5 linked regions of the Sulfolobus islandicus Y.N.15.51 genome follow. The protein of the gene in region 4 binds, or shares a complex with, the protein of the main gene of each other region. Links are inferred from orthologs where the notes say so. Each region holds a gene or a part of one and is shown on either strand. Other genes may lie near its edges. The genes, in order: YN1551_RS03600, YN1551_RS03590, YN1551_RS06850, YN1551_RS05555 and YN1551_RS03970.

Region 1 (3,456 bases), 340 kb from region 4 along the record:
CGCTTCAATGTAAATCTTAGTATAACATTTTTCACAGTTTTCAGTACATTCAATACATTCTTCTGGCCATCTATACGTATCTAAAGCTTCCTCTGAAGTAAATGGTATTAAAGCCAACCTATGTGCCAATATCTCATCGTATAAAGGACTGTTATTCTCTATGAAATATACATCGTCAATAGACATTACTGGAACATAAAGCATCGTCGCTCTCCTAATTGCATTTACAAATTCTAAAGGATAACCCTCAAAAACTAGATCTATCCTTTTATCATCCTTATGAAGTAAATTAATTGACATGTATAAGCCGCCTATACTCTTCTTCCTCTTCTTCCACCGGGTCTCCTTATAGTATCATGAGGAATAGGCGTCACGTCTTCAATCCTTCCTATAATGAATCCAGCTCTAGCTAATGCTCTAATTGCAGGTTGAGCACCGGGTCCTGGCGTCTTACTACCATATCCACCAGGCGCCCTAACCTTAATGTGAAGTGCCATTATACCTTTTTCAAGGGCGTCACTAGCAGCTTTATTTGCAGCTAACATTGCAGCATAGGGAGATGATTTCTCTCTGTCCGCTTTCACTACCATGCCTCCGCTAGCTCTGGAGATGATTTCCGCGCCAGTAAGATCACTTATAGTTATTAGAGTGTTATTTTGTGATGCGTAAATATGAGCTATTCCCCATCTAATTTCACGCCTGCTTGACACCTGCTTCACCTCCTTCCTGTTGTGCCATAACTGGTGGTCTTGATTTAAATGAGGAAGTAACGTAATAATCGATTAGATTTTCCTCATCTACATTAACAATATAACCTGGAGACGTAACTCTTTTACCATTGACCGCAATGTGCCCATGAATTATTAATTGCCTAGCCTGATATGTTGTATTTGCTAATCCTTTCTTATACACTATAGTTTGCAATCTTCTCTCCAATAGATCTTGCTCAGTTAAACTTAGAATATCATCTACAGTTGCAGTTTCCCTCTTTAACAAACCCATCTTCAATAACTTCCCGACTAATTGTTTCTCCCTGACGGCCCTTTCTGCAGGTGGCAATGCTAATAATGATCTTGCTTGGTGTCTAAACTTTCTAATTATTGACTGTGCTATCCAGATTTCCCTTTTGTTTCTTAGACCGTATTTTCCTAACAGTTCTTGCTCATAACCTATTCTTTCTTTTATCCATGGATGACCTGGACTTTCCCATTTTTTCCTACTTTTTTTAGGATCTCCCATCTAGATCACCTTAAGAGGATTTCTGTTGTTGTTGGGAAGAAGATTGTTGAGCTTGGGGTTGTGCGGCTTTCTTTCTAGCTACACCTATAGTCATACCAGTTCTTCCCGTAGTCCTTGTTCTTTGTCCTCTAACCTTTAAGCCCAATGAATGCCTAACTCCTCTCCAACTTCTACTCTTCTTCTCTCTTTCTATATCATTTCTTACGTAAAAGATTAGATCAGAAGTAACTAAATGAAGATCTAAGCCACTCTCATAGTCTTTACGCCTATTATATAACCAACTAGGTAAACCTTTAATTGCATGATCACTTATTACAGACTCAACTTTCTTTATATCAGCATCAGATAATTCACCTAATCTCGCGTTTGGATCCATCCCTAGTTTTAGTATCATTGCTTTAGCAGTATTATAACCAATTCCTTTTACCATTGCTAAGGCGTAAGGTAGTTTCATAGTTCCATCTACATCTTGTCCAAAAATTCTAACAACGTACTTAAACTGTTGACTCATTAAGTATCAGCTTGTATGGTCTATGTAAAACTAGTTTTTAAGTTTTTCAATATGTTATCCATTTTTGTTTTGGCCTCAGCTATAGCATAGTCTAAACGATTTGATATATATTCTATGCTATAAGGAGAATAATTCCCAATATATTTCTTTATAGGAGTATAAGGACTTTCCCTAAATTGTGGTTTAAGTTCTTTTCCTCCATATGTAATTATAGGATATTGTCTAAAATCATCTATATAACCTATGACTTCACTTCTAATATTATGTTGAGCTAATCTCTCTTTAACTAAATCTGGGTTGTCAGTAAATATAAGTATTGAATCGATTGATATACCAAAGGGGTCTATGTTAATCTCTTCTAGCATTTTTCTTACTTTTGGATTTATTAATGAAAGAAACTTCTCATCATCTATCACAAAACTTAGGTTGGTTATTTTTGAAACCTCCAAGGCATCAGCACGTATCCCGCCATTAGTAACATCTGTCATAGAATAAACATTACTTGACAAATGATCCCTAACTACGATACAGGTGATTAGGTCCTTAATATTAAGCGTTTCCGAAATCACATCGGGCATACCATTATAAATGGCTGTAGTGGCAATGGTCCCACCACCATTTCCTTCAGTCATGAGTATTTTCAATCCTTTCGTTACTCTTCTTCTTAAGAAATCCTTAGACTTCAATACTCCTATTGAACCTACGGCCCCGCTTATTCTATCTCCTAAAACTAAGTCTCCACCTATTCTTAACGTACTACCACTTAATATTGGCACATTTAAAGCTTTACCAATTGAAGTAACGCCTGCCTCAAAGTCTATTAACATTCCTACATCGCTATCATCAGAAAGATGTATATCTACGATTAGGCCTAATGGGTAGGCTCCCTTGACCATTATATCCCTCAATGTTGCTCTGGTAGCATAGAAACCAGCTAGGAACGGGAAATAAGAGAGCCTCGAATGAATACCATCTATAGAAACAACTATGTTTTCCCTTATTCCCGCGTCATCATATTCTTCGATTTGCTTACCAGTCAATTCAAATAACTTGGTATGTATTAAATTATCCCCTATACCTCTAGATCCTAATCCTGCTTCTCCAGCTTTTATGTTAGTTTTAGGAAAACCAAATATGCTATCAGCTTTCATGGAATTCATAACCTCAGTCAAAATAACGTTAGAGATCTCCTCTGCATTATACCTATCACCCTTATAGAACCTTATTTCCTCTATTAGTTTCGTTTTTGCCTTTTCAACGTCTGGATAAAGTCTTCTCACTATTCCCTCCAAATCCATTAAACGCAAAATGTAATACCATTATAATATATTTTTCCCATCACACGATTAGATGTATTTGGTTTTAAAATACAATAAGAGTAAAGTATTATATCTTAATTTTTTCAACTAGTAACCAAAAGGAATCTGTGTAGTGATTAAGGTCGTGTTTATCGTAAAATAACGGGATAATAATAGCTTTTTTAGTAGTATTAGCGTAATAAATATGGGACAAAAATTGCCACCCACAAACAAACCTCCTTTTGAAAAGTTATATGATTGTGAAAGTGAAAGTTGTATTCAAAAACTAGTAGATGATTACATTTACAATTTAATGGCAAATAACAATAATAGTAATAACTATACTATGTTTAAATTATTTAAAGATGAAGATGATAGTGATCATAAATTTGTTTTAAATGAAAAAGT
Region 2 (6,234 bases), 340 kb from region 4 along the record:
GCCTCATAATGACCAAAACTCCCACCACCATGTAATAATATAATCTTTTCATTAGGATTTTCATCAACGAATTTCTTAATTTCTTCCGAAACTTTTCTTAGCAATTCTAATCTAACACACCTAGGGAGATCTTTGCATGTGATTAGACTTCCACCTAATTTGAGAACTCTATAATCGTAAGCCAATTCAGATCCCATATCCATTTCCAATTATTTATTTTTAAATACGGTAAGGAATATATAGCACTCCATAGTCCATTTTCAAATTCTATCAGATTTCGTGCTTTACTCTCAGCATATTCAACTGGAATAATACCAGTTAGATGAATTAGCGAATTATCTAGATATTTAGGATTGCCATAAAAAGGGTATGAGGAAACTACTTTAATTTTAATTGATTCTAATTGAATTCTAATTGGTTCTTCACCATCTCTAAAGAGGATGGGGGAATTAAGTTGTTGTGAAGTTCGGAGTGCTTTAACTAAAGAGTTTTGGGGGAATATTGCCTCATCCACAAGGTGAAGGATTTCAAATTTCTCATCTTCACTCATTGGGACCTCACAATTTCTTATAGCATCATTTGCCAACTTCTCAGTAACGTAAATATAATATGAAGAGAAGGGAATCGAGGAATCCCAATATTCCTCCTCCTTAACGCACTGAAAACCAATTGCCTCATTAAATTGCCTTATAAACTGGCCAATTGCCTCAGTCTTCACAAAAATGTTTAATGGCTCTATGATTCCGTCAAGTACCAGAATCGGATTATTTACTCCTTTTAGAGGGATTCCGAGAAACGGAACTCTAACTCCCAAAACGCGCTGCAAGATAACCCACAACTGAATCTTTAGGTCCCGAAGTGTCACCAGAAGTTGCATGTTTCAAAATATAGGCTTTTTTACCGAACTTCTTAGCTAGGATTAGGTTAACCATTATAGGACCATAGCCACATAAAGTAACATCTTTACCTTCTACAACCTCGTATAAACCCTTATAATCTAATTGTTGGATTTTTTCTATTGCTTCTACATCTTTCTTTACCGTAATCTCATGTGGGTCGTAATGGTTCATATCACTACTTGCCAAGACTACTATATCCTTATCTGGATTCTTTTGCATAACATTATAAATTGCATCTGCTAGGAATTCGGCAATTTCAGGGGTTTGCATCATAATTACAATTGGAACTATCTTAAAGTCATCATCAAAAAAGTACTGCAAAAATGGCAATTGAACCTCGATTGAATGTTCGTATAAGTGCGATTTTTCATCTAAGTCTATCACTTCCGATTCCTTTACTAATTGCATTAAAATTTCTTCATCTATTTTCACACTACCTAATGGAGTTTCCCATTCTCCCTTAGGCCAAGCAGAAACATAAGAACCCAAACCGGTATGATTAGGACCTAATATTATCACAACATCTGGCCTACCTTCTGAAACCAAATAATAATATGAGTGAGCTGCCACGGGGCCGCTATAAATATATCCAGCATGGGGCACGACAAAAAATAAATTATCTCTTTTCTTTTTCTCGTAAGTTTGTTTAGGAATATCTCTTGGACCTATATTATGTCTGAATGACCACTCAATCTGCATTTTAAGTTTTTTCGGATCTGATTCATAAAAAGAACCTGCAACCGCTGGTAATCTCTTCATTGAACAAGCCTCATCTCGAATTCACTTACTGGTACCGCCAAATCACCATCTAGGGGAATTATCCTCTTCTCTCTGAGTATTTGCCTAGCTAATGCCCAATATAATAGCGCCAATGATTTCCTACCTTTATTATTGGCCGGTATTATGAGATCAATATAATCGATTTTAGCATCAGTATCAGCAAAAGCAACTATTGGTATTCCTACCTTAGCAGCTTCTTTTATTGCTTGAGTATCAGTTCTAGGATCGGATACTAACAATACCTTTGGTTCTGTATATGTTGATAAATATGGATTTGTAAAAGTTCCCGGTATTATTCTACCTACCAATGCTCTAGCTCCTACCACTTCTGCGAACTTTTGGACTGGCCTATATGCATAAGGCCTACTCGCTACTGCAATTATATCTTGTGGTTCATATCTTGATAAGAATTTAGCTGCTATTCTTAATCTTTCATCTATCTTTCTAACATCTAATACATACAATCCTTCTGCTCTTACTCTATACACGAAACTCTCCATATATTTAGTACAACTATGAGTACCTATATGAACTCCAGCCGAAAGATAAGTCTCTACTGGAACTAATAATTCTATTATTGTACCTTTTTCGGATTTTCGTAACTCCTCTTTTTCTGCTTCAGTTAATTCTCCTCCTCTTTCTTCCTTTTCACTCAAATTGATCACCTTTCAAATTGGTCTAGTATAGTGGATTACTTCACTAATTATATCTATGTGAGATAAAAGCATTCTTCTGCAACAATATCTTTTTACACCTAAGTCATCGAGAACCTTTCCTGGATTTTCTCCTGCATTCACTCTTGTTATAAATGGTTGCCACTTATCAGCTATCAATGAACCACATGTAAAACATCTAATCGGAATCATCATATAGATTCACCTATACGATTTCTGCCTCCATCTCCTTGCACTATATCTCATCCATTTCTCTGATTCTGTCTGCCTTGGATCTCCAGCTAGCATTGTCCTATCATAAGCCCTATATATTTTCTTTAATTCATCACTACCAGTGAACTTAACCAATGCCCTAGCCAAAGCCATCCTTGCTGCATCAGTCTGGCCCATTATCCCACCCCCATAAGTTACTATTTTGGCATCTATCTTTGATCTAACGCCATTCCCAGCTAAAAGTAATGGTTCCATGACTTTCAATCTTACCATTTCAATTGGTATTAACTCAATTGGAATGTTATTTACGAACACTCTTCCTTTCCCGGGTAATATATAACATGTAGCTCTAGCTGTCTTCCTTCTAGCACTGGAAATAATTACTTTCTGTTCCTCACTCATCCACTCCACCCTAGCTCTTTTGCAACTACTTCTACTGTGACATACTTACCTTTAAGTCTACTCACATCAGCGTCTGGGAATTTAATAAATTGTCTCCCCTCAAATTCCTTCGGCACTCCAATATATACCTTAACATTGTTAAGCATTCTACGTCCCTTACTACTTTTAGGTAACATTCCTCTAATAGTCCTTTTAACTATATTTATCGGTGATTTAGGCCTTCTAATCCCATTTCTATAAGGATTAAAAAGCGTTCTTACTGTTAAAAGTAATTTATAGGACTCGATAACTCTGTTTTTCTCCCCACTTATTACTGCTTTTTCTCCATTTACTATAACTACCTTTTTACCTTCCTTTAATAATCTAACTATGTTACTCGCCATTCTACCTAAGATCTGACCTTCAGCGTTAATTACTACTTCTTGCTCTTGAACTTGCGTACTCATTGCTTCATCAACCTCACATTTTTTCCTTTAAAATCCTTAAAGGTTTCTAAAGCTTTATATATACTCATAGCCTGACCTCCCGAAGCTCTAATTTTTTCTATAGCGGATTTTGAGAAATCCAATGCAATAACTGTTACTACGTGATCTAGTTTACCTATACCTAAGACTTTTCCTGGAACAACAACTATGTCATTGGGCCTAGTGTACTTGTTTATTTTGTATAGGTTAATATATGGCCTCTTTCTGGATGATGCCGATAACTCTTCAGCTACTTTTCTCCACAATGGTTTCTTAGACTTTTCCAAATTTCTAATAACCTTTCTAACCATTATATTCGTACTACCAGTTACCTTCATTTAATCACCTCTACTAGCTTCTTCTCTAATTCTTCAATCTTTCTAATAATGCTTTTACCAGCCTCTAATAAAATTCTCTCTGGCTTAAGAGATCCAACACTTTCTAGCTCCAGAATATATTTATCCTCTATAGACGAAATTCTAATTAAGCCATTGCAATATCTTAAACACTCTTCACACAGGGTACAAGCCAACTCGTTCTTTACTGAGAGTTTACCATCTTTTAATTCAAATACCCCCTCTGGGCAAACAGTAGCTGCTTTTTCACAATTTCCTAGTATCTCAACTTTCGGATAGTATCTAACTATTGCCAAAGAAACTGGTATAAACTTAGCGTGCTCTTTTCCGTAGCCTAATCTTAACCTAGCCTCAAGTGATATCTTTTGATTGGCACCTAATAGCACGATTGGTATGTCTCCAGATATTGGAACTATTGATGGATCCTCTGATTTTATATCTTTAGAGTATAGCATCTTAGGCTCATTCAATGCTTCCGCTTCAATGTAAATCTTAGTATAACATTTTTCACAGTTTTCAGTACATTCAATACATTCTTCTGGCCATCTATACGTATCTAAAGCTTCCTCTGAAGTAAATGGTATTAAAGCCAACCTATGTGCCAATATCTCATCGTATAAAGGACTGTTATTCTCTATGAAATATACATCGTCAATAGACATTACTGGAACATAAAGCATCGTCGCTCTCCTAATTGCATTTACAAATTCTAAAGGATAACCCTCAAAAACTAGATCTATCCTTTTATCATCCTTATGAAGTAAATTAATTGACATGTATAAGCCGCCTATACTCTTCTTCCTCTTCTTCCACCGGGTCTCCTTATAGTATCATGAGGAATAGGCGTCACGTCTTCAATCCTTCCTATAATGAATCCAGCTCTAGCTAATGCTCTAATTGCAGGTTGAGCACCGGGTCCTGGCGTCTTACTACCATATCCACCAGGCGCCCTAACCTTAATGTGAAGTGCCATTATACCTTTTTCAAGGGCGTCACTAGCAGCTTTATTTGCAGCTAACATTGCAGCATAGGGAGATGATTTCTCTCTGTCCGCTTTCACTACCATGCCTCCGCTAGCTCTGGAGATGATTTCCGCGCCAGTAAGATCACTTATAGTTATTAGAGTGTTATTTTGTGATGCGTAAATATGAGCTATTCCCCATCTAATTTCACGCCTGCTTGACACCTGCTTCACCTCCTTCCTGTTGTGCCATAACTGGTGGTCTTGATTTAAATGAGGAAGTAACGTAATAATCGATTAGATTTTCCTCATCTACATTAACAATATAACCTGGAGACGTAACTCTTTTACCATTGACCGCAATGTGCCCATGAATTATTAATTGCCTAGCCTGATATGTTGTATTTGCTAATCCTTTCTTATACACTATAGTTTGCAATCTTCTCTCCAATAGATCTTGCTCAGTTAAACTTAGAATATCATCTACAGTTGCAGTTTCCCTCTTTAACAAACCCATCTTCAATAACTTCCCGACTAATTGTTTCTCCCTGACGGCCCTTTCTGCAGGTGGCAATGCTAATAATGATCTTGCTTGGTGTCTAAACTTTCTAATTATTGACTGTGCTATCCAGATTTCCCTTTTGTTTCTTAGACCGTATTTTCCTAACAGTTCTTGCTCATAACCTATTCTTTCTTTTATCCATGGATGACCTGGACTTTCCCATTTTTTCCTACTTTTTTTAGGATCTCCCATCTAGATCACCTTAAGAGGATTTCTGTTGTTGTTGGGAAGAAGATTGTTGAGCTTGGGGTTGTGCGGCTTTCTTTCTAGCTACACCTATAGTCATACCAGTTCTTCCCGTAGTCCTTGTTCTTTGTCCTCTAACCTTTAAGCCCAATGAATGCCTAACTCCTCTCCAACTTCTACTCTTCTTCTCTCTTTCTATATCATTTCTTACGTAAAAGATTAGATCAGAAGTAACTAAATGAAGATCTAAGCCACTCTCATAGTCTTTACGCCTATTATATAACCAACTAGGTAAACCTTTAATTGCATGATCACTTATTACAGACTCAACTTTCTTTATATCAGCATCAGATAATTCACCTAATCTCGCGTTTGGATCCATCCCTAGTTTTAGTATCATTGCTTTAGCAGTATTATAACCAATTCCTTTTACCATTGCTAAGGCGTAAGGTAGTTTCATAGTTCCATCTACATCTTGTCCAAAAATTCTAACAACGTACTTAAACTGTTGACTCATTAAGTATCAGCTTGTATGGTCTATGTAAAACTAGTTTTTAAGTTTTTCAATATGTTATCCATTTTTGTTTTGGCCTCAGCTATAGCATAGTCTAAACGATTTGATATATATTCTATGCTATAAGGAGAATAATTCCCAATATATTTCTTTATAGGAGTATAAGGACTTTCCCTAAATTGTGGTTTAAGTTCTTTTCCTCCATATGTAATTATAGGATATT
Region 3 (6,082 bases), 220 kb from region 4 along the record:
AATAGCAAGTCTTGCTACATTGGTGGTGTAGGAAATATGGTATCTCTTAAACCTTCTAAACAGAGGAGATTATTACACACTTTACCATTACATCAAAGGAAGAAGTTGTTGATTGCTAAAGTCTCTGATGAGATTGCCTCTCAATATGGTATAAAACGTATTAGAGTGAGAAAAGGTGATACTGTTAGGGTAATGCGGGGAAATCATAATGGAAAGGAAGGGAAGGTAACTGAAATTAATACTAGGACTGGAAGATTAGCAATAGAAGGGATAACGAGAAAAAAAGCTGATGGAACACCGGTATATGTGTGGATTCACGCATCTAAAGTAATGATAACTAAGCTAGATCTGAGTGATCCAAGAAGGAGAGAAAAGTTAGAAAAATCTAAGAAGTGATGAAAAATGGCTCACATAACAAGATTTGAAACACCTTGGTTTTTAGTAATAAGCAAAAAACAATATAAGTGGACGGTTAGACCTAATGCTGGACCTCACCCTATAGAGAAAAGTATACCTTTGGCTGTTGTAATTAGGGATTATCTTAAACTTGCGGAAACGGTAAGAGAGGCTAAGCATATAATATTTGACGGTAAAGTTTTAGTAGATGGCAAGGTAAGGAAAGACTATAAATACCCTGTTGGTCTTATGGACATTGTTTCAATTCCCTCCGCTGATCTATATTTTAGAGTTATTCCTGATAACGTTAGGTTTATGAGGTTATCCAAGATATCCGCAGATGAGGCTCATTATAAGTACGTTAGGATCATGAATAAAACTACAGTAAAGGGAGGTAGTATTCAGCTTAATTTAGAGGATGGAAGAAATATCCTAGTCGATAAAGAAACTGCAAAGAGTTTCAAAACGCTTATGACATTAAAGATTGAGTTACCAAGCCAAAATATAGTGGATTCATTCATTATCTCTGAAGGCTCATATGCAATCTTTGTAGGCGGTAAGAACGTCGGTATTCACGGTGTTGTTAAAAATATAAATTTGAGTAAGTTTAAGTCTAGAAAATATAGTGTGATAACACTAGAAAGCAAAGATGGTAATACTTATCAGACTAATCTCATGAATGTGATGAGTATAGGTAGGGAAAAATCTGACATGAGAGTTGATTAAAATGACAGAGTCTACTTTATCTGTTAATCAAAATCCAATGAGGAAAGTTAAGTTAGCCAAGGTTACTGTTAATATAGGACTTGGTGAATCTGGAGATAGGTTACAAAAAGCTTATCAACTTTTACAAGAGTTAACTGGAGCTAAACCAGTATATACTATTTCCAAGAAAACTATAAGGGAGTTTGGAATTAGAAAAGGTCAAGAAATTGGAGTTAAGGTGACCTTAAGGGGTACTCAAGCTGAAGGATTCTTAAGAAAGGTTTTAGAAGCTATAGGATATAGATTAAAGAAAAGTAGTTTTGATGAATATGGTAACGTATCTTTTGGGATTGCGGAACATGTGATCTTACCAGGTGCAAGATATGATCCAGAAATAGGTATATTCGGCATGGATATAGCTATCACTCTCGAGAGAGCTGGCTATAGGATTTCGAGACGAAGAAGAAAAAAGACTAGAATTCCAAGGAGGCATAGGGTTACGAAGGAAGAAGCTATGGAATTTTTAAGAAATAATTTTAATGTACAGTTGGTAGAAGGGTGAATGAAATGGGAAAATACAAGCCTCCAGCCGAGAGAAAATATGGTAAAGGAGTTCAAGCTTGCCAGAGATGTGGAAGTAGGGATTCTGTAATTCAAAAATATGGGATTTATTTATGTAGACAATGTTTTAGAGAAGTCGCGTATGAGTTAGGGTTTAGGAAGTATTGGTGATAGGTTATGGTATTCGTAAATCCGTTGGCAAATGCGTTAACGTCTATCTACAACAATGAGATGAGAAGGAATAAACAAGCTATTATAATGCCAGCATCTAAATTGGTAATAAATGTTTTAAGAGTTATGCAGAAGGAGGGTTATGTAGGAGAATTTGAGTATATTGATGATGGTAGATGGGGCAAGATTACAGTACAGTTGTTAGGAAGAGTTAACAAGTGTGGACCAATAACTCCACGATATCCTCTTAGTTATAGACAGATGATTGCATTACCAGATTATATCAGGCGTTACTTACCATCAAAAGAGATTGGTATAATTATTGTTTCGACATCTAAAGGAGTAATGTCTCATAAAGAAGCAGCTAGAATGCGACTAGGAGGAGTAGCATTGGGATATGTATATTGAGGTGATTTTTAATGCAGATAGTAATTTTAAGGGAAGAGATTGAAATTCCGAGCAATGTAAATGTTGATTTAAAAGACTCAGTAATTAAGATGAAAGGACCTAAAGGTGAAGTAGTTAAAGATTTCAGCTTTGCTAGGGGTATACAAATTAGTTTAGATGGAAATAAGATAGTGTTAGAAACTACATTTGCTAATAGACGAAAAAAGGCGGCCTTCTATAGTATAGTTAGTCATATCAAAAATATGATAACTGGAGTAACTAAGGGTTATAGGTATTATCTTAAAATTATATATACTCACTTTCCAACATCTGTAAAGGTAGTAGGGAACGAAGTTCAAATAACTAATCTAATAGGTGAAAAGAATATAAGGAGGGCGCCAATACTACAGGGCGTTAAGGTTACTGTGAAAGGTGAAGATATAGTTGTGGAGGGCCCGAATTTAGATGCTGTTGCCCAAACTGCAGCAAATATTGAAGCAGCTTCAAAGATAACTGGTTTTGATAGACGTATCTTCTCGGATGGAATTTTCATCTATAAAAAAGAGGTGGTTGAATGACCGAAGAAAAAATACAGTCATATAGGAAAAAGATTTATGTAATAAGGCAAAAGCTTAAGGCAAAGAAGCCAAGGTTCTTACGTTATGATTCCGACAAGTTCTTCAGATTAGGAAGACAGGAAAAATGGAGAAGACCCTACGGAAGAGATAATAAGACTAGATTAAAAGTTAGGGGATTTCCTGCTATAGTAAGTGTTGGTTACAGACTGCCTAAAGAAGTTAGGGGATTTCATCCAAGTGGATTAAGGCAAGTTATAGTTCATAATGTTAACGATCTAGTTAAAGTGCAAAATCAAAAAGACAGTGTTATTGTAACAATAGCTTCTTCAGTTGGTTTTAAAAAGAGGCTTGAAATTCTAAATAAAGCTAGGGAATTGGGTTTGAAGGTAAGTAATGAGGGTGTCAGTGCATGACTAACTTGAAAGCTCAAAAAAGGCTAGCAGCATCGGTTGCAGGGGTAGGAATAAGCAGAGTTAAGATTGTTGAGGATTATATTGAGGACGTTCAAAGCGCACTAACCAGAGAAGAAATTAGGAATTTGATAAAGGATGGTAAGATTATAATCCTTAAAAAGGTTGGAATAAGCGACGGTAGATTAAAGGAGAGAAGAAAAAAGAAGAGCCTTAAGAGTGAAGGGAAAAAGGCAGGAAGTAGAAAAGGCAAGAAGGGAGCAAGGGCAAATAGCAAACGAATGTGGGTTAAGAGGATAAGAAAAATAAGGGCTTATCTTAAATGGTTGAGAGATCATAAGGTTATTGATAGTCATACTTATAGGGAATTATACTTAAAAGCCAAGGGTGGCAACTATAAGGGAGTTTCAGATGTTAGGAACGTCTTAATACAGATGGGGAAATTAAGAGGTGAGTAAATTTGGCCAATGGTCCTAATTATAAGATAAAACATAGGAGAAGAAGAGAAGGAAAAACTAACTACTATAAGAGATATGTTTATGTCATAAGTAAACAAATAAGGTTTATTGTAAGAATAACGAACAAATACGTTATAGTTCAAATTGCAAAAATCGATCCTAAGGGCGATATCATGGTTGCTAGTGCTCATTCTTCAGAACTTACTAAAAAGTTTGAATGGAAGGGAGATGAAAATAATACTCCCTCCGCATACCTTACTGGATATTTAGCAGCTTTAAGAGCTGTGAAGAAAGGCGTAACAGAGTGTGTTGCAGATATAGGACTTCATGTACCGTCCAAGGGTAATAAGGTGTTCTATGCAATAAAAGGTGCAATAGATGCTGGGTTGAAAATTCCGATAGGTGATATAAGTATAGAAAACGATAGAATAAAGGGAGAGCATATAGCCAAGTATGCTGAAAAGTTGAAATCTGAGAATTTAGATTTATATAATAAACTATTTTCAAGGTATTTGGGAAGGGGACTAAATCCTGAGAACTTACCCTCCCATTTTGAGGAGATATTAAACAAGATTAAATCTTCTGGTGGTTGAAATGGCAGAGGAAGTACCAAGTATAAATATAGAAGAATGGAAGCCACGAACCTCCATAGGTAATCTCGTAAAGAATGGAAAGATATCATCTATAAAGGAACTATTTGATAGGAATCTTCCTATTACTGAACCAGAAATTGTGGATGTTCTGTTACCTAAGCTAAAATATGAAGTTGTAGACATTAAAGTAGTTCAGAAGCAAACTGATGCAGGAGAGATATCTAGATATAAAGTTCTAGTTATAATGGGCAACATGGATGGATATGTCAGTATAGGAACTGGAAAAGCTAAACAGTTAAGGGTTGCAATTCAGAAGGCAATTAGGGATGCTAAGATGAATATATTACCAGTAAGAAGAGGCTGTGGTAGTTGGCAGTGTACATGTGGCGAACCACATAGTCTACCCTTTAAAGTAGTTGGTAAAGCGGGTAGTGTAGAAGTTAATTTGTTGCCTGCACCCAAAGGTACTGGATTAGTAGTTGGTAGCGTATTAAAGACCTTGTTAACTTATGCTGGTATTAGGGATGCTTGGTCTACTACAAAAGGTGAGACTAGAACTACAGAGAATTTTGTCAGAGCTGGATATAGTGCACTTTATAACACTTATAACTTCGTAACTTTACAAGATTGGGCTAGGAAGAGGTAATCAGATATGGTGGAGCTACTAGGCATAATTAGAATTAGAGGTTGGGCAAAGGCTCCTTGGTATATTAATGAGACATTAGAGATGTTGAGATTAAGGTATAATTTCAATACGATGATGTATCCAAAAACATCTCAAATACTGGGTATGCTAAATAAAGTTTCTCCATATGTCACATGGGGAGAGATAGATCCAGATACTTTAAAGCTACTAATTATAAAGAGACTTGAAACAGCAAAAGGGGATAAGGTTTCAGATAGTTATGTTAAAGAAGTGTTAAAGATTGAAAATATTGATACAATGGTAAAACAGCTATATGAAGGCAAGATTTACCTACATAAACTTGATCAATATTTTAAGTTGCCTATTCGATTACATCCACCCAAAGGTGGGTTTAAGGGTAGTGTTAAAAGGCCCTATAAAAATAAAGGTGAGTTCGGATATAGAGGAGATAAGATAAATGAATTAATGAGGAGGATGATGTAAAATGGTAGTAAGAAGAGAGAAAAAGAGTAGAAAAATGAGAGGATCGCGAACCATGGGATGGGGTATTAGGGGTCAACATAGGGATAGAGGATCACAGGGTGGTAGACAAATTGGCATGCATAAGGAGAAATGGTCATGGTTAGTTAAATACGGTGAAGGATGGTATGGGAAGCATGGATTCAGAAACCCCACTACAAAATTGACAAGTGCTATTTCGTTGAGAAAACTTAATGAGTTATTAGTGAGTGGTTCTATAAAAATTAAAGAAATAGATGGAAAAAAGATAGTAGACTTAAATGAGTTAGGGTATGATAAATTACTCGGTGGTGGTATCATAAGTGTTCCCGTTACTATAAAAGTAGGTAAGGCTACCGATAGAGCGATACAGAAAGTGAAGCAGATAGGAGGAGAAGTAATATTAAGCCCAACTGAGTAATTTTTTTGAGTAAATTATGTCATTCATCGATTCACTCGCCACTCTTGGGCAATACTTGCCAGCGGTTACTAAACCTAAAGAGAAACCTTCGCTAGGTCAAAAGTTAATTTGGTCCTTAGTAGCAGTGATAATTTATCTGATAATGGCTTCAACTCCTTTGTACGGTATAACTTCAGCTTCTTTTTTTAAGAACCTTATTTTAGAACAGATTATTTTTGCTTCTACTACAGGGACATTAGCGCAATTAGGAATAGGTCC
Region 4 (6,088 bases):
ATATAATATTATTGAGCAAAGGCCAGGGAATAAGTTCTTGAAGTACGAGAAAATAGGACATGTAATAAGGGTACCTCATGCTTCTGATGTTTTAATTGAAGATAAATGGCCATTGATTTCTGATCCTAAACTGCATAGATCGTTAAAGGATAGCAAATGGCTAAATGAAGGAATTAAGAAAAGCTTAAAACTAAAGGAGTTTGCGAATTCTAAAGGAATGAAATTATCTGAATTGGCTCTAAAATTTATTCTATCCAATAAGAATGTGTCCACAGTGGTTCCTAATATAACTTCGATAAACGAATTGGAGGAATATGTAAAAGTGGAAAATTTACCAAGTCTTACTGAAGATGATTTAAAATACATTGAAGACTATTACAAGAAATACTATGAAGACCTAAATGAGGATAGTATAAAAGAAACTTTAAGGTATAAATAGTTTATTTCAAGAACTACTTATTTTATGCTTTTTCAAGATAGCTCATTAAGAAATCAGCAAATTTAGCAAACGCTCTTGCCCTATGTGAGTATTTATTCTTCTCCTCCAATGACATCTCCGCGAAAGTTCTCTTTTCTCCTTCTGGGATAAATATGGGGTCAAATCCAAAACCTGAATTACCCCTAATCTCTTCAGAAATAACTCCCTTTACGATACCATTAAATGTTTTAATTATTTTTCCGTCAGTAAACGTCAATACAGTCATGAAATACGCTGACCTATCTTTTAGGTCTTCGAGCAATTTTAGTATACCTTTAAGTCCAATTGTGTTCTTAACAAAATTTGTGTAGGGACCAGGAAAATTCTGTAAGGTTTCTATAAATAACCCGCTATCATCTACTATTAATGGTCTTCTGAAGGTCAAATACGCTAAATATGCAGCTGTTTTAGATATTTCCTCTAAATTATCACTTTGTATTTCTATTTTCTCTCCTTTAAGCTGTTCTAACTCTATATTAAAGCTCTTAGCAAGTTCTTTTAATTCCATAAACTTATTCTCATTACTCGTTACCACTCCTATTCTTACGTCTCTCCTCAACATATCTTCCCCTCATCCTAATATCCTTTACTAGCTCTAATATTTCGTCAGTCTTTCCACCCATGATTGTTCTGTAACCCTCCACAAATGAATTGTAGATAATATCCTTAAAGTCAGAATGTATACTTTCTAAAGATCTTAGAAATATATGAAAATCCGTTGCAAGATCCTCTTCATCTTGAGTTCTCCTTGATAAACCAAAATCTATTATAAAGATATCGTTATTTATAGAACTTAGGATGAGATTGTTAGTTGTTAGATCACCGTGAGCTATCCCTATACTATGTAACTTTCCCGTAAGTTCCCCTATTCTTTCTCCTATTTTAGATAATGGTTGGACAGAATTATTTGTGTTTATTAGATCCTTAACTATCTCCCCTTCTATATATTCAATTACCAATAAATAATTATTAGGATCTATAAAAAGCACTGCAGGTACATTCATATCGTTTTTAAGCGCAGTATAAATTATCTTAGCCTCTAATATTGTCCTTTCATAGTTGATTTTATGATCTAGTTCTGGATTTCTATAACTTTTCTTAATTCTTTGTTTAAATATTGCACGAATACCCAAAAAATATCCTTCATATATGTTGGATTCTGCACCACGCTTAATTAACCTTAATTTCTCCAAGGAATATCTACCTCGTCTACTCTCCATCTAGGTCTTATGTATGATTTATCAACATCAATAAATACACCTTTTGATGCAGCCAACATACCAGCATAAGCTATCATCGCCCCATTATCTCCCGCAAATTCTGGCGGTACTATTTTAATTTGTACGTCCCACTCTTTTCCCAACTCTTCCAACTTTTTTCTCAAACTTACACTAGCTGCTACTCCTCCAACTATCATTAACTCCTTTTTTGAGGTAAGTGCCAGTGCCCTTTCTGTAGCTTCCAATAACATATCAAATGCTATTTCCCTTATCGAGTAACAAATATCTTCTAACTTTTCCTTTCCGACTAACCTTAACGCTGCTGTAAGTAATCCAGAAAATGACATATCTTGACCCTTAACAACGTAAGGTAATTTAAGTAATTTGCTTCCTTTTTCTGAGCAAATATCAATTGCGTGTTTTCCGTTAATAATGTATGGTGGTGCCAAGTTCACCTCTCTTACAAATACATCCATCATGTTTCCTAATGCAATATCTAATGTTTCTCCAAAAATTCTAAACCTCCCTTTATAGAAGGTAGTTATGATTGTATTTCCGCCTGAGAGGTATAAGATTAAAGGGTCTTTGGCCTCAGTTGTTAAATACCCTATTTCAATATGTCCTATACTGTGATTCACTGGAACTAATTTCTTATTATACTTTAGCGATAACGCTCTCGCTAGTGTAGCACCAACTCTTAATGCTGGTCCTATACCAGGTCCTAAAGCTACTGCTATATAATTAATATCATTTATACTAATATTAGCTTTCTCTAGGGCTCTTCTCAGTATTGTCCCTGAGGCTTCAGCATGGTGTTTTAGTAGATCTCCAGGCTTCATACCACCCTCTTTGGGAACAAAAGCATCCCTTTCGTTTGCCAATATGTAGGGTGGTTGATCTTTTGCTATTCCTACTCCGAAAGTATGGGCGGTAGATTCGATACCCAGTACTAACATATTTTATCTTTTCTTTGAAGTGCCTATAAACTCAGTGTAACCACATTTTCCACAAGACCATCTCTCATTTGGTTTTAAGTGGTGAGCCATTATACTTCCGCATCTAGGACATTTCTTATTTTTTAGCTTAACCTTATTCCCTTCAATTACGTAATAAGTTCTTACTATTGCTTTAACCTTTTGCTCCTTGGCCACCTTTGCTTCCTCCTTTCTTTTGTTTAGTTCCAGCATCTCTATCTAATAAATATTTTGGCTCGATTTTCTCTAATATCTCACGGGATTTATAAATATGCAATTTTATGTTGCTTATACCAGCTCCATAGCTTGTAGATATTTTTCTAACTACTACTAGGTTCTCTTGGGAAGCAAAAGCTTGAATTATTGCCTTTATTATGTCTTTTCTCGATGGGGTTCCACTACCCATGTGATAAACTTTTAATGAGATTTCACGTCTTCCTATTACAGCATTTTGTACATCCCTTTCTATAATTCCTTCTGCCTTATCTGAGATCTTCACTTTAGCTTGAGACTCCATTCTATTTCACCATTTTTAAAAATACGTATCAATTTAAGGTTTACTGTTTTAAATGTTATCGCTACGCTAAGTTCTTATTTCACTTTTTAGCAGATCCTTAGTGATCTCCTCCGCAACCGCTTTACCAGAAAGTACCATAGCTCCAAATATTGGTCCCATTCTAGGTAATCCCTTAACCTCAGTAACCGCCATACCCGCTGCGTAAAGACCTTCAGCTACCTTTCCGGTGTTAATCACTGTTAATTCCTCGGCTCTTTCACTATATGCTGATTTTTCACCGGCTATAACTATTCCTAATTCTGGTATTTTTCTCGCTGCGACAGAAATCACTTCAGCATCATGACCAGTTGCGTCAACTACAGCCTTAGCTGAAATAAATATTGGATCTACATGAAGGCTTGCCATTTGTGTTGCTGTCCACTCCACTGCCACTCCAGCTACTCGTAAAGGATTCTCTCTAAATATCACATCATCCACTGTTACTCCATGAATTATTTTAGCTCCTGCGTCAATTGCAGCAGTTGCTAATTTAGCCATGAATTCAGCTGAATCCACAACATAGACTCCTTCTTCTACTTCCTTCAACCTTACATTAACTTCTCTTAGGATTTCGTCTGCGGGTTTTTCTATTATCAATTTGTGGAACAACATTGCCCCTCCGCCGATTCCTCCACCAAAACTTAACCTCCTCTCAAATACTAGTGTCTTTAATCCAGCTTTAGCTAAGTAATAGGCTGCTGACAATCCAGATGGCCCAGCTCCTACAATTACCACATCAGATTCTACAAATTGGTACCAATCTTCCATTGTTTCCTTAATTATGTATCTACTTATCTTAACTTCATCTACTTGCTTAATTTTAACTTCCATAATCTAAACTGATATAACTCACTTATAAATTAACTTTTATAATCATGAACGTGGACAAGGTTTTTTTATAGCAACTACGATTGATAGATATGCCGTTACAATTAAATACTAATACGGTTACGTTGAAATGCAGTTGGTGCGGCACTATCATAAAAGAAAATCCAATAGTAGTTAAAACATGTTGTAATAATAAACCGTGGGTTTTTTGTAGTAATAGGTGTTATCAACAATGGTTGGCGGATTGGCTAAGGAAGCAAGAACAAAGAGCGGGAGGGAAAAAGCAAAGAGGGTTATTATAGGAATAAGTGGCGCAAGTGGAACAATATATGGTATTAGGACTGTCCAGTTTCTAAATGAACTCGGTTACGAGACGCATATTATAATTTCTAAGAGTGCAGAGAAAGTAGCGCAAAAGGAGCTAGGTATAAATTTAATTGAAGAGTTAAAGAAGTATTCCTCTAATATATATATCCAATCCCAGATCGAAGCTGCACCTTCTAGTTCAAGTTTTTCAATAACGTCAGAAAGTATGATTATTATTCCATGTAGTATTAAAACACTTGCAGAAATTGCAAATGGAATTGGATCGAATCTTCTATCCAGAACTGCATTAAATTTCATCAGAACAAACAAGAAGTTAGTTTTGGTAATTAGAGAAACCCCATTAGGTGCCATAGAACTCGAAAATGCCCTAAAGCTAGCTAGATTAGGTGTTCTCATAATGCCAGCCTCTCCTGCTTTCTACATCTTACCAAAAACCATTGATGAAATGGTTAACTTCGTGGTTGGTAAAGCCTTAGATTTGTTGGGAATAAAGCATGATATATATAAGAGATGGAAAGGATAGGATAAAATAAATGTGATTTTTATCTTATCAATAAAATATCTTATAGTACATCTAATCCTTTTTTGCCAAATTTCTTTGATATTATCTCCTTCATTTTGTCATCGTAATCTTCCTTTTCAAGTTCTTTTTCAATCTCATTATCCCTCTCATTCTTCTTATTTATGGCAAATGCACATTTATTACCAGGCAGTAATGCTCTCTTCTCACAATAAGCGTATTGGCATTCACCAGTTATACATACATCCCCCACCCATCTGCAATAGCCCACTTTGTATGGATTGCCTTTAGTATATTTTACCTGTATTAGTAATGCTCTCTTATTACATCTGAAATATGGGCACAAGTAATTACACTTATCTCCTAAAGGCATTGGCTTCTGTTCATCACTAAAGGAGGGCTGTCTTTCAAAGCCTCTATTTCCGTTCTTCAAATTACTTAAACCCCCAAACTTTTAGACAATCATATTAAACTTACATTTTGACCCATTTAAACATTATGTATCTTACACTTTCACTTTTGCGATCTACTAGAGCCAATACTAATCTTTTCCTTGTGCTGTGGGAGACTCTCCCAAAACTCAATAACTCATGAGGAGTAATTTCTTCGTCAATATCCACTGCAATAACCACATAAGGTGCATGTTCTAATCCAGGTCCTAACGTATATACTGCAAAATCTGCTCCATACTTTACTCCAGATCTAACTATGAATCCTTTTTCCCTCAGGTCTTCGTAAACTCTGTACATGATATCAAATTTATTTATTATTTTAGAACTATATTCATATAATTTCTCATATTCAAGAACTTCACCATTTTTATCGATAACTTTAATTAAACCCTTTTTGGCTAGATATACGCTTTCAATTAATGATAATTCTAGAGGTCTAATTATATCTTTAGGGTCCTTCGGCTTAGAAATTCCTACTGCCTTTCCATAGAAACCGTTTGAATAAATGTATCTTGATTCATCTACATTTGGGATTAATACCTTAGATCCCACCAATAAGGCTTTTACCATCTACATCCTCTCATACGCGATATAGGTTATATTGTCAGCAGAACTCTTCAGCAGATCTTCACTATCTTCCAATCTATCAGCTATATCTTTTAGCAACATTATGTAGGAGAAGTCAACAAGTTTCCTTTCGAACAGTGTTAATTCTAGACTCCTATATAGTTCA
Region 5 (6,194 bases), 280 kb from region 4 along the record:
AGTGTCCGGAATGTAAAAAACTGAATTTTAATTTTTGAGAATAAATTGATTCTTAGCATTATCTTGGATTAAATTGTAGTAATACTTAAGTTATGGGAGGAGAGAGTAGTACCATGGCACGTACACTAAGACGCATCCCAAACTTAGTGTACTATTCTCTCCCCCCAAGAGAGGATATGCCGTAGAGGGAAAAATGGTAACGGATATCAAACCCGTGCTAGACACCCTAGATTTAGAAAGAGTTCTAGGAGAAGGCACTCTGGTTTACCTGAAGTTACTAATCGTCATGGTACTCTACTCTTGTTCCTATAGAGACGCAGTAAAGATGGTCAACGTGAACGTCGTTGTGGCGTGGTTCGTTGGGAGGAAAGTGGGCAAGAGCACGTTACACGATTTCGTGGGAAGAGTATACGAAGTGAGGAAGAAGTTGCTGGAAATTTCCTTCAAGTTTGAGGAGAAGTGCCTACCCAGTAGCCCCGAGATTTAAGTCCCCGCTCAAGGGGATTAAGATAGCTGACAGGGGTTTCTCGCCCTCCCCAACCCAGCTCATAGCTATGGAGAAACCTTTCACGACTCTGAGGGCTCACGTGGAGTTCTTCGGTACCTTCCTGTACAAGTTCTGGAGGCCCTATGGGACCACGGTGTGGAGGAACGAAGCCTTCCTCCACGTCCTGGGAGTCTTCTACAACATCAGGATGTTCCTAGCCGTCCAACGAAGAACCCCTCCAGGACGTCGAATAGTTCAACTCTAAGAAACGTCATCACGCACTCAAGCATCACCATGCATGATAAATAAATCTTCTTAACTTGATATTTTTCCATGATCAAGTTTTTCCAGATTAACCAGGTTTTATACTTCTGATAATATTAATATTTATCATTCATTTATATATTCATTCAGATAATTACATTTCGGACATTCTCACGTCCTATTGACGATACCGGGTGTTGGGAGGCTTGCAGCTGGGGTTATTATTGGTGTTGTTGGTGATGTTAGGCGTTTTCCCAAGCCAGAATCATTTGTTGCCTATTGTGGTCTAGACCCAGTTGTGGAAAGGAGTGGAAGAGCTGTAATAAGTAGGGGGATTTCCAAGAGGGGTAATAAGTACTTGCGTAGCTTGTTCTACTTTTTGGCAGTGAGGAATTATTCTAGGAACCCAACATTGTTGAAGTTTTATGAGTCTCATAGGGATAGGTTAAAAGGTAAGAAGTTGTACACTGCTTTGGCTAGGAAGTTGGCAAGGATTATATGGAGTGTATGGTATAATAATAGGCCTTATGAGCCTAAATAGGTGAATCCCTCCCTCGAATCGCCATGTGGGTTGAAAGGACTCACGTGGCAACCTTAGTTGACACTATGCTTGAAGTTTGACCGAAAGGTTTATTACTGAACGCCTCTCGATACAACACTCTTACCACTAGACTCAACAAGAGGATCGAGACCACAATAAGCAACAAACCTCTTCTTATCACCAAAACGCTTAACATCACCAACCTATATAGGTTTGTATGAGATCAGTAAAAATGAGCAATATTAAAAAAGCAGCAAGATTGTGTGGTCGCGTCAATATAATTAGATAATAAACTGACATTGATAATCTATCAAGGAAGTTTAGAGATAGCTCTTATATGAAAGTGCCTTACTCTGTTTAATTATATGAAACATTTTATTAATAGACTGACTTGTATCCATATAACAAGTCTCTTACGGCTTGCCTAATCACTTCTCTAGAACCCATTTTAGGTGACCAACCTATTTCCTTTGAGATTTTTGAGATGTCTAATAACATTACTCTCACGTCCCCCGGCCATCCCCTCCCCTCAGCTGTCAAATCTTTATAAATGATTCTGGGGCTTAATCTCATTTCATCTATAACGATTTTAGCAATCTCGTCTACAGAGATCCAGTCAGTATTACCTATGTTAAAAACATCATAAATTTTGTTTACTTTTTCCTCTAACATCATAAATGCCTCTATTAAATCATTAATATACAGATAACTTTTTCTTTGTTTTCCATTTCCTAAGATTTCTAACAAGTTTGGATTATTTCTGAGTTTTTTGACAAAATCAACTACTACCCCATGACTTACCCTACCTCCAGTTATGTTTGCCAGCCTTGCGCTTATGCTTTTTATGCCATATTGTTCTGCGTAATACTTTACCACATTTTCACACAATAGTTTAAATAATCCATAATTAGAAATTGGCTTAAGTTCTTCTGATTCCGGAGTTGGAATTTTCTTTGTCTCTCCATACACGGTAGATGAAGAAGCAAAGATTACTTTTTCTGCATCTACTTTTCTTGCCAACTCCATTACATTTAACGTAACTTTGACATCCCTTTCGAAATGTTCCTCGATATTTATCATTGATGTTCTTACGTCGGGATTTGCAGCTAGATGATAAATTATCGGTTTTTTTTCTAACTTCTCTGTAAGCTCTACTATACTGCCTTGACGTAAGTCAAACATTATAAATTTAGCCTTCTCGTTTCTGTATCTACCATAGGTCAAATCATCAATAACTATCACTTCTAAATTTTTTGAAACTAAATAATCTACCAGATGTCCACCAATGTACCCAGCACCGCCAGTAACTATATACATATATAATGAGAATAGGATCCTTGATCTTTATTAAACTTGATGTTCTTAATTCTCCTTATTAGAGCTAGCTTGTTTTGTCCTCGTAAGTGCGTTGTATATTATTTTTAACGTATAATTTTTGCTCTTAATTTTCTTCACTGCTATTAAAAAATTAATCTTTCTATCTCTAGGATATTTTTTATTTTCTATAATTACTGGATCTAGACCAAGTTCTTTTAGTGTTGAGACTAATTCTTCGGTTTTTATTTTATATTGCATCCTAGCTAACCGTCTTCCTTTAGATCTAGTTGGTGAGAAAAAATATGAAGGCCAAATAACTATTCTATTTTCTTCTTTAAGATCCCTGAGACTCATTCTTTAAGAGCACCGCATTGATTACTCCGTCTTGTCCTGGTCTCGACGTGACTACAGCTAACCCTGCCTCTGTCCTAATTTTAGCTCCTCTTATTATTATTCCTCTTCTCGCTAGTTCTTTGTTTGCTGGTGTTTCTAAGACTTCAAGAATCTTGACTTTTTTTGCAGTATTTGTTGCTGGGTCTAAGACATTAGCAGTTGTAGTATACTTTAATCTAACTTTAAAGTTCCCACCGAGCGTTCTATCTTTTATCCTTATATCTTCTGCAGACAGTGTTGTAAGCGTAGATGGATTTCCAATTTCATATTTTCTCTTATCTCTGTGTTTTCCTTTTAAACCACCAGTAATTTTCCTATTATCTGGGCCTTGGTAAAATCCCATAACTTACGCCACTTTAAAAGTGTGTAATAAAGGATTAAAAAACTTAGGCTCCAAAGTTACGTTTTCTTTTTTGAAATGACCTTATTGCTCTCCATAGGTCTATTTTTCTGAATTCTGGCCAGTAAGCTTCACAGAAGAACAATTCAGAGTATGCTACATGCCAAAGTAAAAAGTTACTAATTCTCACTTCACCCGAAGTTCTGATTACCAAGTCAATATCATGCAACTCACTATCATAAAAGTATTTTCTGAATGTTTCCTCATTTATCTCGTTTTTACTAATTTTTCCATTTCTATAATCATCTAGAAGCCTAACGACCGCATCTAGTATTTCTTGTCTCCCCCCATAACAAATAGCTAACGTAAGTTTTCTCTTATCGTAGTTAGAGGTTTTCTCTATTACTTTATTAAGATAATCAGTAAGATCTTTGGGTAATTTATCTAGTTTTCCAATTGCACTTACTTTAACCTCATATCTGTCTACGATGGGATCTTCTAATAATTCTTGTAGACCTCTTTTAATATATGTTGTTACTATTGATAGTTCACTCTGTTTTCTCTTTTCACAATTTTCCGTAGAGAGTGCAAAAACTGTTATATTTTTTACACCAAGTTCCAATAACCATATTAAGACCTCTTTCAATTTTTTATAACCATAGAAATAAGCATCGTTAAGAGAAAGATTATTATTTCTAGCCCATCTTCTATTCCCATCTGGTATAATACCCACGTGATCTGGTAATGGACCATTACGAATCTGATTCCATAATAAGATCTCATACAGTTTGTAAATAGGTTTAAAGAGAAAGTTTCTAGTCAGCTCTTTTGCCATAACTCTTCTATTGCTAACATATACGTTTTTACTCCTATATATATTTCATCCAAGGTAATTTTTTCTTGATTAGTATGTTCTAGCATGGAATTACCAGGACCGTAGGTTGCTATACTCGTTGTTATCTTCTGTAATATGTTCATATCACTTGTTCCTGCTTTTCTTACTAACCTCGGTTTTATATTTTGTTTTAATAACGCTCTAGTTAAGGACTTTACTACTGGATTATTTATACTAACTTTCACCGGTTGTGTTTCGTCAACTATTTTAAGACCACATTCTTGGAATTTATCTTTAATCTCATTGATTAAATCGTCTCTCTTATTATTTATTGCATATCTTACATCGAAATGTAGGTATAATTTAGCAGGCGTCACATTATAGGACTCTCCTGCGCGAATTATTGTTGGTACTATTGATGGCTTATCATAATTTTCAGGCTGTTTATAAACTTCAATTATCTTTTTAGAAATATCTACGATCAGATTGCTCTTAGCTGATGAAGAGTGTTCTGGAGTACTTTCGCACATTATATCTAATTGTATTGATCCTCTGTACTCTACAACTATATCTGTACCATTTGACGGTTCTCCCACAATTATATGTTTAAAATTGAAATTTTTCAATGTAAGTTCTTTAGCTCCTATGCTAGTACTTTCCTCATCTGCTAATCCACTTACCATAACTTTTATTCCTTTCTCATTAAGTAACCATGCAGCTATTATCATACTTATTAATGGGCCTTTTGCATCCACTGCGCCTCTTCCATAGATTACTTCGTTTTCTATCTTTGGTTCAATATATCCCGGAACGGTATCTACGTGAGATGCTAATAATATTTCTCCTTCTCCGAGTATAAACGAATTTGAGTCTGGTAGGATCTCAAGTTTAAGATTAAACTCATTAGAAATTTTTTCAAAAAATTTGGTAGCATTTGTTTCGTTCTTTGATGGTGTATATATTGATAAAAGATCAAGAAGCAACTCTTTTGCTTTCTGTTTCACTAATTCCTTTTCTTGCTGCATCTGAAGCCCACTCCATATCTGATTGTGCTATTAGATATGGGGGTAAGAATCTTATTGTTGTAAGCCCTGCTTTTAATGATAATACCTTTTCGTCTTGTAAGATTTTTATAGCCATCGAGGGATTAACCTTTAAGTCTATTCCTATCATTAAGCCAAGCCCTCTTATTTCCCTGACTATTTTGTAATCTTCCAATTTCTCTTTTAGAATTCTCATAAATAATTCTCCTTTCTTTTGAGCTTGTTCTGCAATTTTTTCAGATTTAGCAACCTTACAAGCAGCAGTAACTGCGGCAGCAGCTAATGGATTTCCTCCATAGGTCGAACCATGATCACCTTCTTCTATTTTCTCACCTATCCAATCTGGTAGAAATACTGCACTTACTGGAAAACCTCCACCAATTGCTTTACCTGCTGTTACTATATCTGGTTTTATATCAAAGTGTTGATGTGCCCATATCTTACCTGTTCTGCCAAATCCCGTTTGCACTTCATCCATTATTAATATAGCGTTAACCTTTTCCGTAACTTCTCTTAAGTTCTTCATAAACTCTTTTTTAGCCGGTATTACGCCTCCTTCACCTTGTACTGGTTCTACTATTACTGCTGCTGTATCTTCCGTAATACTCCTTAGGGAATCTATATTATTATATTCTAAAAATTCTACTGGGCCAACTAATGGCTCGAAAGGTTCCCTATATTTTTTATTCCAGGTTACTGACAAAGCACCCATACTTCTTCCATGGAATGAATTTTTGAATGCAACAACTTTTCTCCTTTTCGTAATTTTTCTTGCAATTTTTAATGCTAGTTCTACTGCTTCGGATCCACTATTTAAGAGGAATAAATTATCTAGGTTTTCCGGTTTCAGTTCATCTAGTTCTTTTATCATCTCCTCTCGTATTGGTGTATCAAAAGCTAAAGAGAGAGTAGAGATTTCCTCCATTTGCTTTTTCAAATAGTCTATAACAATTTTATTTCCATGACCAAGAAAC

Evidence for each region.
Region 1: YN1551_RS05555 (region 4) and YN1551_RS03600 share a complex: the UniProt entries of both Methanocaldococcus jannaschii proteins name them as parts of the 30S ribosomal subunit. The link is inferred for Sulfolobus islandicus Y.N.15.51 from one-to-one orthologs.
Region 2: YN1551_RS05555 (region 4) and YN1551_RS03590 share a complex: the UniProt entries of both Methanocaldococcus jannaschii proteins name them as parts of the 30S ribosomal subunit. The link is inferred for Sulfolobus islandicus Y.N.15.51 from one-to-one orthologs.
Region 3: YN1551_RS05555 (region 4) and YN1551_RS06850 share a complex: the UniProt entries of both Methanocaldococcus jannaschii proteins name them as parts of the 30S ribosomal subunit. The link is inferred for Sulfolobus islandicus Y.N.15.51 from one-to-one orthologs.
Region 5: YN1551_RS05555 (region 4) and YN1551_RS03970 share a complex: the UniProt entries of both Methanocaldococcus jannaschii proteins name them as parts of the 30S ribosomal subunit. The link is inferred for Sulfolobus islandicus Y.N.15.51 from one-to-one orthologs.

The regions. Positions count from the first base shown.
Region 1 is NC_012623.1:675,211-678,666, forward strand. Bases 1-2,875 are described here. They hold YN1551_RS03600 (30S ribosomal protein S13), read right to left. Parts: upstream 1,751-2,875; coding sequence 1,250-1,750; downstream 1-1,249. Other genes in these bases: YN1551_RS03585 (DNA-directed RNA polymerase subunit D), read right to left, coding at 1-300; YN1551_RS03590 (30S ribosomal protein S11), read right to left, coding at 312-710; YN1551_RS03595 (30S ribosomal protein S4), read right to left, coding at 694-1,239; YN1551_RS03605 (AIR synthase related protein), read right to left, coding at 1,771-2,875. Outside these bases: more of YN1551_RS03605, read right to left, coding at 2,876-3,048; YN1551_RS03610 (hypothetical protein), read left to right, coding at 3,254-3,456. UniProt on the Methanocaldococcus jannaschii protein: Located at the top of the head of the 30S subunit, it contacts several helices of the 16S rRNA.
Region 2 is NC_012623.1:670,947-677,180, forward strand. Bases 3,276-6,234 are described here. They hold YN1551_RS03590 (30S ribosomal protein S11), read right to left. Parts: upstream 4,975-6,234; coding sequence 4,576-4,974; downstream 3,276-4,575. Other genes in these bases: YN1551_RS03575 (50S ribosomal protein L13), read right to left, coding at 3,276-3,414; YN1551_RS03580 (50S ribosomal protein L18e), read right to left, coding at 3,411-3,770; YN1551_RS03585 (DNA-directed RNA polymerase subunit D), read right to left, coding at 3,767-4,564; YN1551_RS03595 (30S ribosomal protein S4), read right to left, coding at 4,958-5,503; YN1551_RS03600 (30S ribosomal protein S13), read right to left, coding at 5,514-6,014. Outside these bases: YN1551_RS03545 (isopentenyl phosphate kinase), read right to left, coding at 1-203; YN1551_RS03550 (hypothetical protein), read right to left, coding at 155-877; amrB (AmmeMemoRadiSam system protein B), read right to left, coding at 804-1,658; rpsB (30S ribosomal protein S2), read right to left, coding at 1,655-2,335; YN1551_RS03565 (DNA-directed RNA polymerase subunit N), read right to left, coding at 2,348-2,548; YN1551_RS03570 (30S ribosomal protein S9), read right to left, coding at 2,555-2,968; more of YN1551_RS03575, read right to left, coding at 2,965-3,275. UniProt on the Methanocaldococcus jannaschii protein: Located on the platform of the 30S subunit.
Region 3 is NC_012623.1:1,236,707-1,242,788, reverse strand. The notes cover bases 3,276-6,082. They hold YN1551_RS06850 (30S ribosomal protein S5), read left to right. Parts: upstream 3,276-4,260; coding sequence 4,261-4,905; downstream 4,906-6,082. Other genes in these bases: secY (preprotein translocase subunit SecY), read left to right, coding at 5,841-6,082; YN1551_RS06840 (uL15 family ribosomal protein), read left to right, coding at 5,390-5,824; rpmD (50S ribosomal protein L30), read left to right, coding at 4,912-5,388; YN1551_RS06855 (50S ribosomal protein L18), read left to right, coding at 3,669-4,259; YN1551_RS06860 (50S ribosomal protein L19e), read left to right, coding at 3,276-3,666. In the rest of the region: YN1551_RS06900 (50S ribosomal protein L14), read left to right, coding at 1-31; rplX (50S ribosomal protein L24), read left to right, coding at 37-396; YN1551_RS06890 (30S ribosomal protein S4e), read left to right, coding at 403-1,122; YN1551_RS06885 (50S ribosomal protein L5), read left to right, coding at 1,124-1,663; YN1551_RS06880 (30S ribosomal protein S14), read left to right, coding at 1,669-1,833; YN1551_RS06875 (30S ribosomal protein S8), read left to right, coding at 1,840-2,241; YN1551_RS06870 (50S ribosomal protein L6), read left to right, coding at 2,253-2,798; YN1551_RS06865 (50S ribosomal protein L32e), read left to right, coding at 2,795-3,211; more of YN1551_RS06860, read left to right, coding at 3,208-3,275. UniProt on the Methanocaldococcus jannaschii protein: With S4 and S12 plays an important role in translational accuracy.
Region 4 is NC_012623.1:1,015,973-1,022,060, forward strand. Bases 1,272-4,084 are described here. They hold YN1551_RS05555 (30S ribosomal protein S27ae), read right to left. Parts: upstream 2,886-4,084; coding sequence 2,658-2,885; downstream 1,272-2,657. Other genes in these bases: YN1551_RS05545 (Kae1-associated kinase Bud32), read right to left, coding at 1,272-1,698; kae1 (KEOPS complex N(6)-L-threonylcarbamoyladenine synthase Kae1), read right to left, coding at 1,659-2,654; YN1551_RS05560 (30S ribosomal protein S24e), read right to left, coding at 2,827-3,189; YN1551_RS05565 (sulfide-dependent adenosine diphosphate thiazole synthase), read right to left, coding at 3,256-4,059. Also shown: YN1551_RS05535 (aldo/keto reductase), read left to right, coding at 1-439; YN1551_RS05540 (XTP/dITP diphosphatase), read right to left, coding at 462-1,040; more of YN1551_RS05545, read right to left, coding at 1,000-1,271; YN1551_RS18150 (TRASH domain-containing protein), read left to right, coding at 4,149-4,358; YN1551_RS05570 (UbiX family flavin prenyltransferase), read left to right, coding at 4,289-4,906; YN1551_RS05575 (hypothetical protein), read right to left, coding at 4,947-5,336; endA (tRNA-intron lyase), read right to left, coding at 5,377-5,925; YN1551_RS05585 (hypothetical protein), read right to left, coding at 5,926-6,088.
Region 5 is NC_012623.1:740,051-746,244, reverse strand. The notes cover bases 1,645-4,563. They hold YN1551_RS03970 (30S ribosomal protein S8e), read right to left. Parts: upstream 3,346-4,563; coding sequence 2,944-3,345; downstream 1,645-2,943. Other genes in these bases: YN1551_RS03960 (N-acetyl-lysine deacetylase), read right to left, coding at 4,162-4,563; uppS (polyprenyl diphosphate synthase), read right to left, coding at 3,389-4,177; YN1551_RS03975 (signal recognition particle subunit SRP19/SEC65 family protein), read right to left, coding at 2,655-2,963; YN1551_RS03980 (NAD-dependent epimerase/dehydratase family protein), read right to left, coding at 1,671-2,609. In the rest of the region: more of YN1551_RS03960, read right to left, coding at 4,564-5,202; lysJ ([LysW]-aminoadipate semialdehyde/glutamate semialdehyde transaminase), read right to left, coding at 5,150-6,194.